DNA from 4 places in the Paenibacillus sp. Y5S-9 genome. Region 3 is predicted to be linked to each of the others. Evidence: a T-box and tRNA genes for the amino acid it is inferred to sense, from the RefSeq annotation. Region 3 holds a T-box; the other regions hold tRNA genes.
What was found. The T-box of region 3 lies ahead of leuS (leucine--tRNA ligase). A T-box ahead of a tRNA ligase gene usually reads a tRNA of that ligase, here a tRNA-Leu.
Positions count from the first base shown of each region.

Region 1: it has a tRNA-Leu gene. The T-box ahead of leuS (leucine--tRNA ligase) is inferred to sense a tRNA for this amino acid. The anticodon was not compared.
Region 2: it has a tRNA-Leu gene. The T-box ahead of leuS (leucine--tRNA ligase) is inferred to sense a tRNA for this amino acid. The anticodon was not compared.
Region 4: it has a tRNA-Leu gene. The T-box ahead of leuS (leucine--tRNA ligase) is inferred to sense a tRNA for this amino acid. The anticodon was not compared.

Region 1 is NZ_CP145887.1:1,630,918-1,634,098, forward strand. It holds gene V6669_RS07150 (hypothetical protein) at 26-229, opposite strand; gene V6669_RS07155 (urease accessory UreF family protein) at 496-1,197, opposite strand; tRNA gene V6669_RS07160 (tRNA-Leu) at 1,623-1,705, shown strand; gene V6669_RS07165 (glutathione peroxidase) at 1,852-2,331, opposite strand; cyclic di-AMP (ydaO/yuaA leader) riboswitch at 2,704-2,879, shown strand; gene V6669_RS07170 (hypothetical protein) at 2,995-3,181, shown strand, end outside.
Region 2 is NZ_CP145887.1:2,353,682-2,356,862, forward strand. It holds gene pelA (pectate lyase) at 50-1,015, shown strand; tRNA gene V6669_RS10585 (tRNA-Leu) at 1,152-1,236, shown strand; gene V6669_RS10590 (carbohydrate-binding protein) at 1,381-3,066, opposite strand.
Region 3 is NZ_CP145887.1:4,914,054-4,917,234, reverse strand. It holds gene V6669_RS21735 (class I SAM-dependent methyltransferase) at 1-72, shown strand, start outside; gene V6669_RS21730 (aminoglycoside phosphotransferase family protein) at 300-1,256, shown strand; T-box leader at 1,368-1,637, shown strand; gene leuS (leucine--tRNA ligase) at 1,716-3,181, shown strand, end outside.
Region 4 is NZ_CP145887.1:2,266,982-2,270,162, forward strand. It holds gene V6669_RS10120 (DoxX family protein) at 1-100, opposite strand, end outside; gene V6669_RS10125 (Gfo/Idh/MocA family oxidoreductase) at 155-1,147, opposite strand; tRNA gene V6669_RS10130 (tRNA-Leu) at 1,369-1,453, shown strand; gene V6669_RS10135 (hypothetical protein) at 1,563-1,748, opposite strand; gene V6669_RS10140 (sn-glycerol-1-phosphate dehydrogenase) at 1,907-3,061, shown strand.

The DNA.
Region 1 (3,181 bases), 3.3 Mb from region 3:
ATAGGACCCTCCTTTGGCAGAAATCTTATCTCAGTTCATCTGGAATATCCAAAATATCAGCGACCAGGTGCCTGAATCGGGTTGCTTTGCGTGTGCCGTGAATGAGATTGGATAAACGATAGGGTGGGATGCCGTGCTGTTCACAAAAGGTCTTCTGGTCCACTTGAAGTTCGGTTAGCCGTCGTTTGATGGCCCATCCGAACGGAGTAACTGGTTTTTTCTTGTTCAAAAGGGTTCACCCCTGATTAGAATGTAGTATTCAGCCGCCCTTTCTTCATGTAAAATATATAGAAATGCGAGCTGTATGTTTCATTATATACGTAAATTCGTCATCTAACAATTAAAAAAGACGGAAAAAAGTGTATTTTGTGATGATAAATGGCGTAAATACGTAAATAAAACAAATAAAATGACAAAAAACACGTCGGCAAGGAGGTTGCCGCGTGTTTTTTAGTTTGCTTGAATAAAGGGGAGCAGGTATGAGGAGGAAGAGGATTAGGCCCTGTAGGCATGAAGTCCAGCTCCAAGCATATGGAAACTGGGGAAAAATGATTTCATGGACATCGAGGTTGGCTGTGCCAGTCCATCCGCAGCCGAGGCGCTGACGGTCTTCCATTCATTCTCCAGATCTGTGGCCAGGCGGACCATCAGATCCTTGGTTGTATCGTTGTTCAGGGGAATGACTTTGGAGGCTTCGGTTATGCAGGCATTCATGGCTGAATGCAGGTAACCAAGGACCGCCTCCTCGACCGGGATGTCGAGGTGGTGGTTAATCCATGCGTGAACAGTGGAGAGGCAGCCAACCGAATCGTATTTGGCAAAGATCTGTTCGAGCTGGCTGAATTCAATCCAGGGGTGCAGAGCGCGTGCAAGTCTGATCAATCGTTTACCCATGGCGGCAGCTTGTTCTCTGAGATCTCCAGGGGTTCGCTGAACATGGACGAGCTTGTCGATTAGAGCTATCCGCCATGTATCCTTGTGATCTGCTGCGGTATAGATGCCTTTGATGGCCATACCTTCTAGACGAACGATGCTCGGATGCAACTGACAACGCATGAATGATTCGAGATCTTCAGCATTACGAATGGTACCCTCCCTGATATGGATATCCATGCCGAAGGAATGGGTGAACCCTCCAACCTGAATAGAGGAATCAAGCAGTTTGACATAATCGAGCAGCTTATTCCCACGGTTCACAATCATTCGCCTCCTGTGTTCGTTAAATGTCACTTAAAGTGACATTTATATTCCTTTTTGATTGCTTTATGTTCAAAAATCCGAATTATATGATAGTTATCATCCCATAAATGTCCGCTTTTTGTCAATAGTATCCGTGAAATTTAATGGATTAAATCTGGGATTCAATATTTGTGTTATTTTATATAACATATAAGGTTAAATATCTGCGAAGTGCAGGGAGGACTAGATATAAATGAATCAATAAGATCAGCTCAATCCGGAAAGGAGGGGATCAAATCTAATGTATGCAGTTCATGGGTAAAGATGACGAGAATATGCGTTTTTTGTGGAAAATGCCTAGCTGTAAAAGAAGTATTAAAAAATACTTTACTTTTAGTTCTGAACCCGGTATAATCAATTCTGTTGCCGATTATTTACGACATGCGGTCGTGGTGGAATGGCAGACACGCTATCTTGAGGGGGTAGTGGGCGTATGCCCGTGGAGGTTCGAGTCCTCTCGACCGCATCATATGAACGATTAAGAAGAAGCTTTCCATTAATGGAAAGCTTCTTTTTTTGTTTTTTTAACAGTCTGACATCAAAGTTGAGAAAAAAGGCCATCCATTACCGGGGCAATGGTGCTCTACCTTCCGGCTACGGGTGGCCAATGTATTATTTTTGCAGCAAGTTCTTGATATCTTCTTCAATCTTGTCCGGTGTTGTTTTGGGAGCATACCGTTTAATGACCTGTCCGTTCTGATCCACAAGGAATTTGGTGAAATTCCATTTGATTGCTTTGGAGCCGAGCAGGCCAGGAGCTTCTGTGCTAAGGTGCTGGAAGAGAGGGTGAGCGCTTGAGCCGTTCACATCAATTTTCTCAAACATAGGGAAGCTTACGCCATAATTCATCTGACAGAACTCGGCAATATCATCGGAAGAACCTTTTTCCTGTGCAAACTGGTTACTTGGAAAACCAAGGACTTCAAATGGCGCATCCTGGAACTTGTCTTGCAATTCTTGCAGACCTTTGAATTGAGGGGTAAGTCCGCATGAGCTTGCCGTATTCACAATCAGGAGCACTTTGTCACGGTAGTCGGACATTTCAACTTCTTGACCGCGAAGGGTATTCACTTTGTAATCGTAGATTGTCATCTAAATCGCCTCCATTTATTTACTCTTATATCTTCTATTATATTGGTTGCAATTAAATATTGCAAAACTAATGTGGTGTTAAAAGCATCAAAATAGGCAAGTTGTGCAGAATACGTGAATGAATTGCGAAGTGATTTTCGTCAGAGTGAGAATTAGATAGATTTAAAGAGATGGATAGAGTATGACCTTGTTGTAAGCGCTATTATATGTGAGTATTGCCGAAAATCTGTCGATTCGGTGATCTGTGCGGACTTTACACCATCATGGCACGGGTGTATGATTCATAACGTAATTTCAATTTAAACTAAATTGTACCTGAAAAACGAAACAAACGATAATATCGCTCGATCTTATCCTTAAGATATACGAACGATGTTTTAATCGCTGAGTTTCCATTCATTGATGAGTGGAAAACGGGGGAACCAACAGAATGCGCTGTCCAGGACAGTAGGCATTCATGGGGTGAATTTTCCGGTGACAGCCGGAAATAGGGCGACTCTCGCGCCCGAATCCGTCAGCTAACCTCGTAAGCGTTAAAGGGAGAGGCAACAAGCCGTACGCTGGTTCATGGTCTTTTCGCCATGGATTCTTTAAGAAGCGTTCGGGAGGCCTTGGTCCCCCACGCTTCTTTTTTGTTGTCTTTTCACGCCAAGGGAGGAACGAATGATGGATACTGAGATGATCTTAGTGACTGCTCCAAATGAAGCAGGACGTAAATTTATCAAATTACTAATGTACAAAAAAATGCCGTTTGCCGTTCTAACCAACAGTGCAGGGGAAGAGCGTAGACTCCGTAGAATCGGAGTCGAACATGTCATTCGCATGAATACGGCTGCAGCTCAAAAATGGT
Region 2 (3,181 bases), 2.6 Mb from region 3:
ATCATAGGTAAAGTAGAAGTGGCAGATTTATAAAAACGAACATAGGAGAGTGTTACATTTGAAAGCGAAGAAAATAATTACTTTTGTCCTGGCATGTACGATGGTGGTGTTCTCAGCAGTTGGAATGGCAGTTCTCCCTGTAGGGACGGTATCTGCTGCGGATGCATCGGGTACTACAGCGAGTATTTCTGATATTTTGAAGAACCAGCTGCCGGATGGAGGTTGGAGAAAAGATTATAAACAGACAAGTGGAGAGTGGGCGAAGTCCACGATAGACAACAAGGCTACATACTCAGAAATTAGAAGATTGGCGAAGGAATTCAAAAAGACGAATGATCCGCGATACTCCACAGCTGCAATCAAAGGAATTAACTTTTTGATCAACATGCAGTATTCAAACGGCGGATGGCCACAAGTCTACCAAAGCTCCGGATATCACAAACATATTACCTACAATGATGATGCCATGATTAATGTAATGATCATGCTCGATGAAGTAGCGACACGCAAAGGTGATTTCTCGTTTATCGACAGCACACTTGCTAACCGCAGTAAAAATTCAGTTGCCAAAGGTGTGGAGGCGATTCTGAATACACAAGTCGTTTCAGGTGGTAAGCTGACAGCATGGGGACAACAACATGATTCCAGTTCCCTTAAACCAGCGAGCGCAAGAATCTACGAAGTGCCATCGCTGACAGCTGGAGAAAGTGTAACAATCGTTAAATTCCTGAAAACGAGACCTGCTAACTCTAAAATCACAGCATCCATTAAAGGAGCGGAGGCTTGGTTTAACAAGGTGAAAATTACGGGTTACAAGTATGAAAGAGCTAATGGAGATAGTAAAATTATCGCTGATTCCAAAGCTGCACCAATTTGGGCACGCTTCTATGAGATCGGAACAGATAAACCAATCTTTATTGGTCGCGACGGGGTAGTTAAATACAAATTAAGTGATATTGATAAAGAAAGAAGAGGCGGTTATGCATGGTATGGCAACTGGCCTTCCAAGCTTTAATTTGTAGTTAAAGGTAAAGCCCGAATCTATCTACGTCTGGTTCGGGTTTTATTGTTATTATTTTCAGTGTTGACATGATAGATTCCGCATGATATATTATTTCTTGTCGCCGATATTGATGGCGGAGATACAATATGCGGTCGTGGCGGAATTGGCAGACGCGCACGGTTCAGGTCCGTGTGGGCTAACCCCCCGTGGAGGTTCGAGTCCTCTCGACCGCATCTAACAAAAAAACTCCTTAAGCTAACGCTTAAGGAGTTTTTTTTGCATTTTTTGATATAACACTAACTTTAGACTTGAGTATCCAAGAGGTTAGTGCTTAGCTGCATGTACAGCAAATGTCTTCCATCAGCCCTAAGGAACGTTTATTGCGCTGCGGTAACATTAATGCTGTCAATATTCGGTCCTTCCGATCCGGTGGTAACCACTTTCAATGTATTGGTCCCCGTGTTCATGGGGACCTGTATTGTTTTTTCAACCCAAGTGGACCAGCTTCCCGTAGCCGGAAAGGGCTCGTTGCTGATAACTTTGGTTCCGTTCACAAAAATGTCGAGGTTCCGTGTTCCACTTTCCAGCGCATAACGAAACTTTACGTTTTTGGTACCTGTTGTAGCATTATTAATGCCGTTCCATTGAATGGCTGAACCAGTCATCGCATTGAAGTTAACATACCCGGAGCCAGTGTAACCGGGGTAGATTGTTTCAATGGCAGCTTCCGTAAGTGATGTTCCGGTCTCAGCTTCATACGTAGTGCCACTGCCTGTATTCCCGCCGCTATTTCCGCCAGTAATGTTGGCAACAAATGTTGTTACGCTCTGAGGCGGGAGCTGTGCTGTGAAGGCTCCATTGGATACGGTAAGCGGGGTTCCGCTTGCCAGGTTTCGACTGCTGTCCGTAATCCATGAGGACACAGTGGAGGCATTACCATTCTGCAGAACGAATTTTTGGCTTGTGGCTGAAGTTCCACGGTTAATCGCCACGACGACAACTTTGTTATCACCTTTGTAGGCTGAGACAAAGGTGTTCGTATCCGGATTTTTCGTTGCGTCGACTCGCAGGTAGCCTGGACGCACGAATTTGGAGAAATGAGCCATATTATATCCGCGTTTGCTTATGGTACCGTCCTCTTTCATCGGACCATACTGTCTGCGGATGTACCACCACACATAGGCCTGGAAATCACCTTCTACCATGGCATTGTGCATGTGATAGGAAACGTCCAATGCTTCAGGCCAGCGGTCTGCTGAGTTGTTGTCACTATTCGGAACGTACACCTCAGTCATCCACAGTTCTTTACCGGCTCCTTTTTGCTTAAAGAGAGGGTAGGCAAAATTCGAAATCTGTGTTCCATACGTATGCGCTCCCAGTATGTCCATGTTGGCAAGTGCCTGCGGATCATTCAGGATTGGGTCGGATATATTCTTTAAATACTGGAAGGATTCAGGCGCCATGACTTTGGTACCTTGAATGGACCCGGCATTTTCTTTCATGAAGCGAAGGATCTCTTGTGGAGTCCACCAGGTCCAGTCATGAGCATAATCCGGTTCATTTTGCACAGAAATGGCATACAGATCTACGCCGTTATTTTTCATGTAGGTTACAAAGTCGTTCAGATGTTGCGCATATGCGGCATATTTGTCGTATTTCAGACGTTTGGCATTGGTGTCCCCATTGCGGTTGAATGTTTCAACCATGCTGCTTGGAGGATTCCATGGGGATGCGAATACGATAGCCCCTTTTTCAATAGCCCGTTTGGCTGTGGCAACTTCACGATACCAGTTATTAGAATCTGGATCGACGTAGATCCTGAGAATTGAAAAGCCTAACTGATTCTGGTCATTACCGAAAGCAGTTTCACGTTGAGCGGGAGTCAGATCACCAATCCAGGCAGGAAGGTTAATGCCCCCAAAGCCCTTGATCAGTTGTTTTTCTGAGGACAAATTAATGTTGGCATCACTTGCCGCCGAAACTTGTGTAGGACTTAACATGAGGGGCAGAGCTGTTAAGCAGGCCAATAAAACATTGATCGTCTTTTTGAATTTGAATTTCACTACTTTCATCCTCCTCGATAATGGTAAATGGTTACATAGAGAAACCGCGACCAGGAAAACAAACAAGAATAGCGGATTGACTGGCATTTATTTTATGTAAACCCTTTCAAAACCT
Region 3 (3,181 bases):
GTATATGCGGATTTTGAATGGAAAGAGGCCGAAGACAGCGCACAGCGCTTGTTCTACGTGGCTGTGAAGTAAGAGCGAATAATGAGAACTGTCCTTATGTATGTTGCATAAGGGCAGTTTTTTTTGTTTGATTTTCCATGGAGAATGAATAGCAATATTCTTAAATAGGGTAAAGGAATGCAAGAAAAGATATATCGACGTGACAAAAAGTATTGCCAGTTAAAGTAAAGGAGGCGATAATAGTCGGATAGAAAGCGTTTTCTGAGAAAACAAATCAAATGTCAATGTGAGGTGTAGAAGTGGAAAGTACATATAAAACAAGACTTTCGTCAGAACAGTTGAATGCCATAATAAAGCAGCATTTCTCTGCAAGTATACAGGACTACAAGGAAATGGTGGATGGCTGGGCCAATCATGCATATCTCATTACACTCAGTGACGCACAGCGAGTGGTACTCAAAATTGCTCCTTCAGCTTCGACAAATCTGATGCGCTGTGAGCAGGATCTCATGATTGCCGAAGTTGAGGCCCTGCGCCTTATTACGGAGCTACAGGATGTTCCCGTACCCCAAGTGTTGGCTTATGATGATTCGTTAACTATGGCTTCAGCCCGTTATTTTATCATGGAATACATGTCTGGAACACCCTATAATCAGGTTAAGGATCAATATTCTGCAGAAGAGCAGGAAGCCATTGAACACCAGCTGGGTCGGTACAATCGTCGAATTAATGAAATCAAGGGTGAGAAGTTTGGATATTTCTCGGAGCAAAAACAGCGTTATTCCACATGGAAAGAAGCATTTATGAATTTGATGGATGACATTCTTACCGATGGTGAAGAAGCCGGAATTACATTTTCGATCGATTACCCTGAATTGAGACGTTTGATTGAAGAAAAATCCAATGTACTGGACGATGTCAAAGAACCTGTGCTTGTGAGTTGGGATCTGTGGGATGGCAATGTTCTAGTAGACAAAGGTCGCATTACAGCGATTATTGATTTTGAACGTTCACTGTGGGCAGATCCTCTGATGGAGCATTATTTCAGTCATTTTAACTATACTCCCGGTTTTGTGAAAGGGTATGGGCATGCGATTACAACTGAAAGTGAGCTGAGAAGAAGAAGTTTATACGACTTGTATTTTGATCTGGTATTACGCATTGAATGCGCTTATCGCCAATATGATAATCAGGAACATGTGAATTGGACCATTCATAATCTGGAGGAAGGCATTGAGCGTTTTCGCTTATCCTGAACAGCAACCAGTGTTATGAACGATACGAAACGTAGACTTCAAGATAGCGATTATAACGTGTAATATTGACTTTGGGCTTGCTTTTTTATATAATGGTCCCGATATTGTATACATATTTCGATGATAAGGATCAGTAGTAATTCCTGTACATAACAGAGAGCCGGCGGTTGGTGCAAGCCGGTTGACAGTGATTTGCGAACTCGCCTTGGAGAAATGCGGTGATTACACCATTCTGTTTAACCTGCTTGTATAAAGCTTGGGTTCAGGAATGGAAATCCGCATCGGTTAACCGCCGTTACAGGTCCAAAGGGAGTGGATGACGAAGCACGTTCGTCCGCTAACTAGGGTGGTACCACGGGAATTCAACCTCTCGTCCCTAGCGCTGCAAACGCTACGGGATGCTGAGGTTTTTTTGTTGCAATTAAAGCTAAAGCGAATAACCTGAAGGAGGAACAATAGATGAGTGAGAATAACCAGCCGAAACACGGCTATCAGCCACAAGTCATGGAAAAAAGTTGGCAGCAATACTGGGATGCAAATAAAACGTTTAAAACGGGTGAGGACCCTGCTAAACCGAAATTTTATGCACTGGATATGTTCCCTTATCCATCCGGTTCAGGTCTGCACGTAGGCCACCCGGAAGGATATACGGCAACGGATATCGTTTCCCGTTACAAACGTATGCGCGGTTACAACGTATTGCACCCAATGGGTTGGGACGCTTTCGGTCTGCCTGCTGAGCAGCATGCACTGGATACAGGTGAACATCCACGAGATATTACATTCCGTAATATTGACAATTTCCGTCGCCAGATCAAATCGCTCGGTTTCTCTTATGACTGGGATCGTGAGATCAGCACAACGGACCCTGAATACTATAAATGGACACAATGGATCTTTATCCAGCTGTACAATAAGGGCCTGGCTTATGTGGATGAAGTTGCAGTTAACTGGTGTGAAGCCCTTGGAACGGTACTTGCTAATGAAGAGGTTATTGATGGCAAGAGTGAACGTGGTGGACATCCGGTTGTACGCAAACCAATGCGTCAATGGGTTCTGAGAATTACCGAGTATGCAGAGCGTCTGTTGGAAGACCTGGAAGAGCTGGATTGGTCTGAAAGCATCAAAGATATGCAGCGCAACTGGATCGGTAAATCGACAGGTGCAGAAGTTGTATTTGCCATTGAAGGTCGCGAGGAAGTTATTAAGGTGTTTACTACCCGTGCGGACACATTGTTCGGTGCGAGCTTTGCAGTACTTGCTCCGGAACATGAATTGGTAGAAGCAATTACAACCGATGACCAACGTGAAGCGATTCAGGCTTATCAGGAGCAGGCTTCTCGTAAAAGTGATCTGGAACGTACGGATTTGGCCAAAGACAAAACAGGTGTATTCACTGGCGCTTATGCAATCAACCCTGTTAATGGTGCAAAACTGCCGATCTGGATAGCTGATTACGTTCTTGCAGGCTACGGTACAGGTGCGGTTATGGCTGTTCCGGGTCATGATGCACGTGACTGGGAATTTGCGAAGCAGTTCGGTCTGGATATCATCGAGGTTATTCAAGGTGGAGACGTTACACAAGAGGCTTATTCCGGTGATGGCGCGCATGTGAATTCCGATTTCTTGAACGGACTGAATAATGAAGAAGCGGTTGCCAAGATGATTGCTTGGCTGGAAGAGAACGGTAAAGGGCAAGGGAAAGTAACCTATCGTCTGCGTGATTGGCTGTTCAGCCGTCAGCGCTACTGGGGTGAGCCAATCCCGATTCTGCATCTGGAAGACGGAACGATGAAGACGGTACCTGAGGATCAACTTCCACTGCTGCTGCCTGATATCGACCAGATCAAACCTTCGGGTACTGGAGAATCACCACTGGCGAATGTTACGGAGTGGGTGAATACGGTAGATCCGGAAACGGGAAT
Region 4 (3,181 bases), 2.6 Mb from region 3:
TACCCTCGCCTCCAAACCAGCCAAACAGTTTCTTACATGCATGTCCAATCATAATGAAACCAATCACGAGACGAATGATAAGTAGACCTGTGTCCAACATGAGATTAGTTCCTCTTCTCTGGATGTATAAAATATGATGATGAACGTATATACGCTACTTCAATGACGATAGAATGGAGTCACATAGAGCCATCGTTGCAATATTATCCTTGGCGCTGGAATATGGGACGGTCTGATTCTGGCAACACTTTATGAAGTGCACCATTTCACCAACAAACCCGCGTAGATAAAGGTCGCGATAAGCTCCTGACATGGGAGACCCGGAAGGTGTATATACGGTATCTTGTTCCTCGAGAGATTTCCAGGGAAGGCTGGTCGAGCTTCGGGATTGATGAACAGTAAGTGTGTTGATCTCTTCAGCTGACGCAAATCCGTTGTCAAAGGTGACGAGTACACTTTCACTCTCCCGTGACCAAGCACTCATGCCGGTAAAATAAGCACTGCCTACTACGTTATTCTCAAATACAAGGGAAATGCTTTGATTAATGTGTTCCCCATCTTTCACGGCTGTGCCTGTAACTCGTATTGCTTCTCCGAATAAGTAACGCATCAGATCGACCATATGAATGGCAGCGAGCTTCATGAATTGTTCCTCATCCTTGCAAAATGGTGTACTGTCTACAGCGAATTTCATTTGGAATGAACGCACTTTACCTAGCGAATTACTATCAATGAGTTCCTTGAGCTTCATATATACCGGAGCATAACGTTTCATAAAACCGACCATGACAACGACGCCAGCCTGCTCGGCAGCTTCTGCTACAGTGGCGGCTTCGGCTGCGTTCCATCCGAGCGGCTTATCCACGTATACATTCTTGCCAGCCCGAATACATTCGAGAACAAGAGCGGTCTGATCTATAGGCTGGGCGACCACAACGACTCCGTCACAAGTCTCCTGCTGTAACATAAGCCCAGCGTTATCATACGCTTTTCCGTTGCTGCCAAATCGCAGCAGAGCTGCTTCAGAGCGTTCCATACTGCGAGTAGCAATGGCCTGGATCTGCGCTCCGGCTTCAATAACAGAAGGGTAAATATTCGTGGATGCATGAAACCCGGCACCGATAAAGCACAGATTGGTTTTTTCCAAAGTGGATCTCTCCTTCATTTTTGCATTCTTATGGATGGTACATTTGTTTAATACTACGATAGGGTGTTTGAAGTTGAGAAAAAAGGACATATGTCCTATTCTTGATTTGAATAAAAAAAGTTGCATTTTTATTTTGGAGCATGTATACTCTGAATTACGGTAAAACAAGGAATTGCTTCACCGGAACGCTTTTCATCGATGGATGAGGAGATACATATTATGCGGTCGTGGCGGAATTGGCAGACGCGCACGGTTCAGGTCCGTGTGGGCTAACCCCCCGTGGAGGTTCGAGTCCTCTCGACCGCATCTAACAAAAAAGGTTCGTGAGTTGCTCTAGGGCAATTCACGAACCTTTTTTTATTTTGTGGATCATTTGTGTGGAGCCTACATTTTGCTACTGGCATGCTTGCTAATGCTAATGTTGCCGCTGGCGCAGAATGACTGCCGTGATGATCCCGGCAATGGCTCCTGCAATACCGAATAGCGTAACACTGGCAACCACTTCAACCGACTGGAGACGAAACAAAAAAGCGATACCACTGCCGAAAGTGGTTCCAGCGAGAAATCCGAGCGAAATTCCTAATTCTTTCGTTAATTTCATTGTTTCACCTACTTGGAAATGTGAGATATGGATTTGCAAATATTGGGTACAGGCAGTAAAGTGTGATCAGGAAAATCATCACATTTTATTTCCTTTTTTATCTTGTGGTTTTAACCCGTTAATTATGCATGATATCTCATATGGGAGGGTAAGAGCGAATGAATATGAACGAACGAATTGCAGCATGGAATGAGGAAGCACAGCAGTGTGCTTGCGGTCATCAACACCGGGTTGTGGATATGCTGATTCATCTGGAAGCTGGGGCCATTCAGAGGTTACCGGGTTATTTGTCTGAGCAAGGATATCGTCAGGTGACGGTTGTTTATGATCGACATACGTTTCAGGCGGCCGGATCTGATGTGCTGAGTAGTATTCGCGAAGCGGGAAAGCATGCGGATGAGATCGCTCTACCGGAGAATCTGACGGGTGATATCATTGCGGACGAAGCAGCTATTGTACAGGTTATGTTGGGTGTGAGACTCGAAAGTCAGGCTGTAATTGCGGTGGGTTCAGGTACCATTCATGATCTGGTGAGATTTGTTTGTTCCAAAATGAACAAGCCCTTTTTGTCGATCCCTACAGCGGCTTCAGTGGATGGGTTTACCTCTGCGGGTGCGCCCTTAATTGTAAGCGGCGTCAAACAAACATTTCAGGCTGTTCCGCCGGAGGCTATCTTTGCCGATCTGGATATTCTGGAGCAAGCCCCACAAGTGATGACGGCTGCCGGATTCGGAGATATGCTTGGTAAATATACTTCGCTTGCAGACTGGATTGTTTCCCGTGAACTGGGCGGAGAACCGTTCTGTCCAGTTGCTTATCGGATGACAGAAGAAGCGCTGAATACCTGCATAGATCATGTACAAGCGATTGCGGAGGGGCGAGCAGAGGGAGTAGCTGTATTAATGGACGCATTAATTGTTTCCGGTATCTCTATGCTGATCATTGACCATTCCCGTCCGGCATCCGGAGGTGAGCATCATCTGTCCCACATCCTGGAGATGGATCTGATGCAAGCGGGAGAAAGACCGGTTCTGCATGGTGCCAAAGTTGGCGTAGCTTGTGCATTGCTTACGGTGAAATATAAAGAACTTGCACAGAGATCGGGTGAACCGGTGTTTGGGATATATGACCAATTGCCAGAGGCTTCTCAGCTCATCGTATGGTTGGAACAAGTAGGTGGACCTGTGACTACTGAGCAACTCGGTGTAACCCCGGAGATGATGGAACATGCATTCAACACAGCGCATACACTTCGTCCTCGATATACGGGGTTGAGATACATCAATGAAGTGTTAAACACAAGGTTAGGATGACCTTTTAGAGAGAATGGTCTCGATGAAATGCATAAACTTAGCTTGTAGCGGGCTGTGATGGCTCTCCTTGGGAGCAAAAGGCGAAAAAGGGTAGGTTATCTGACATTTCTGATGGAATAG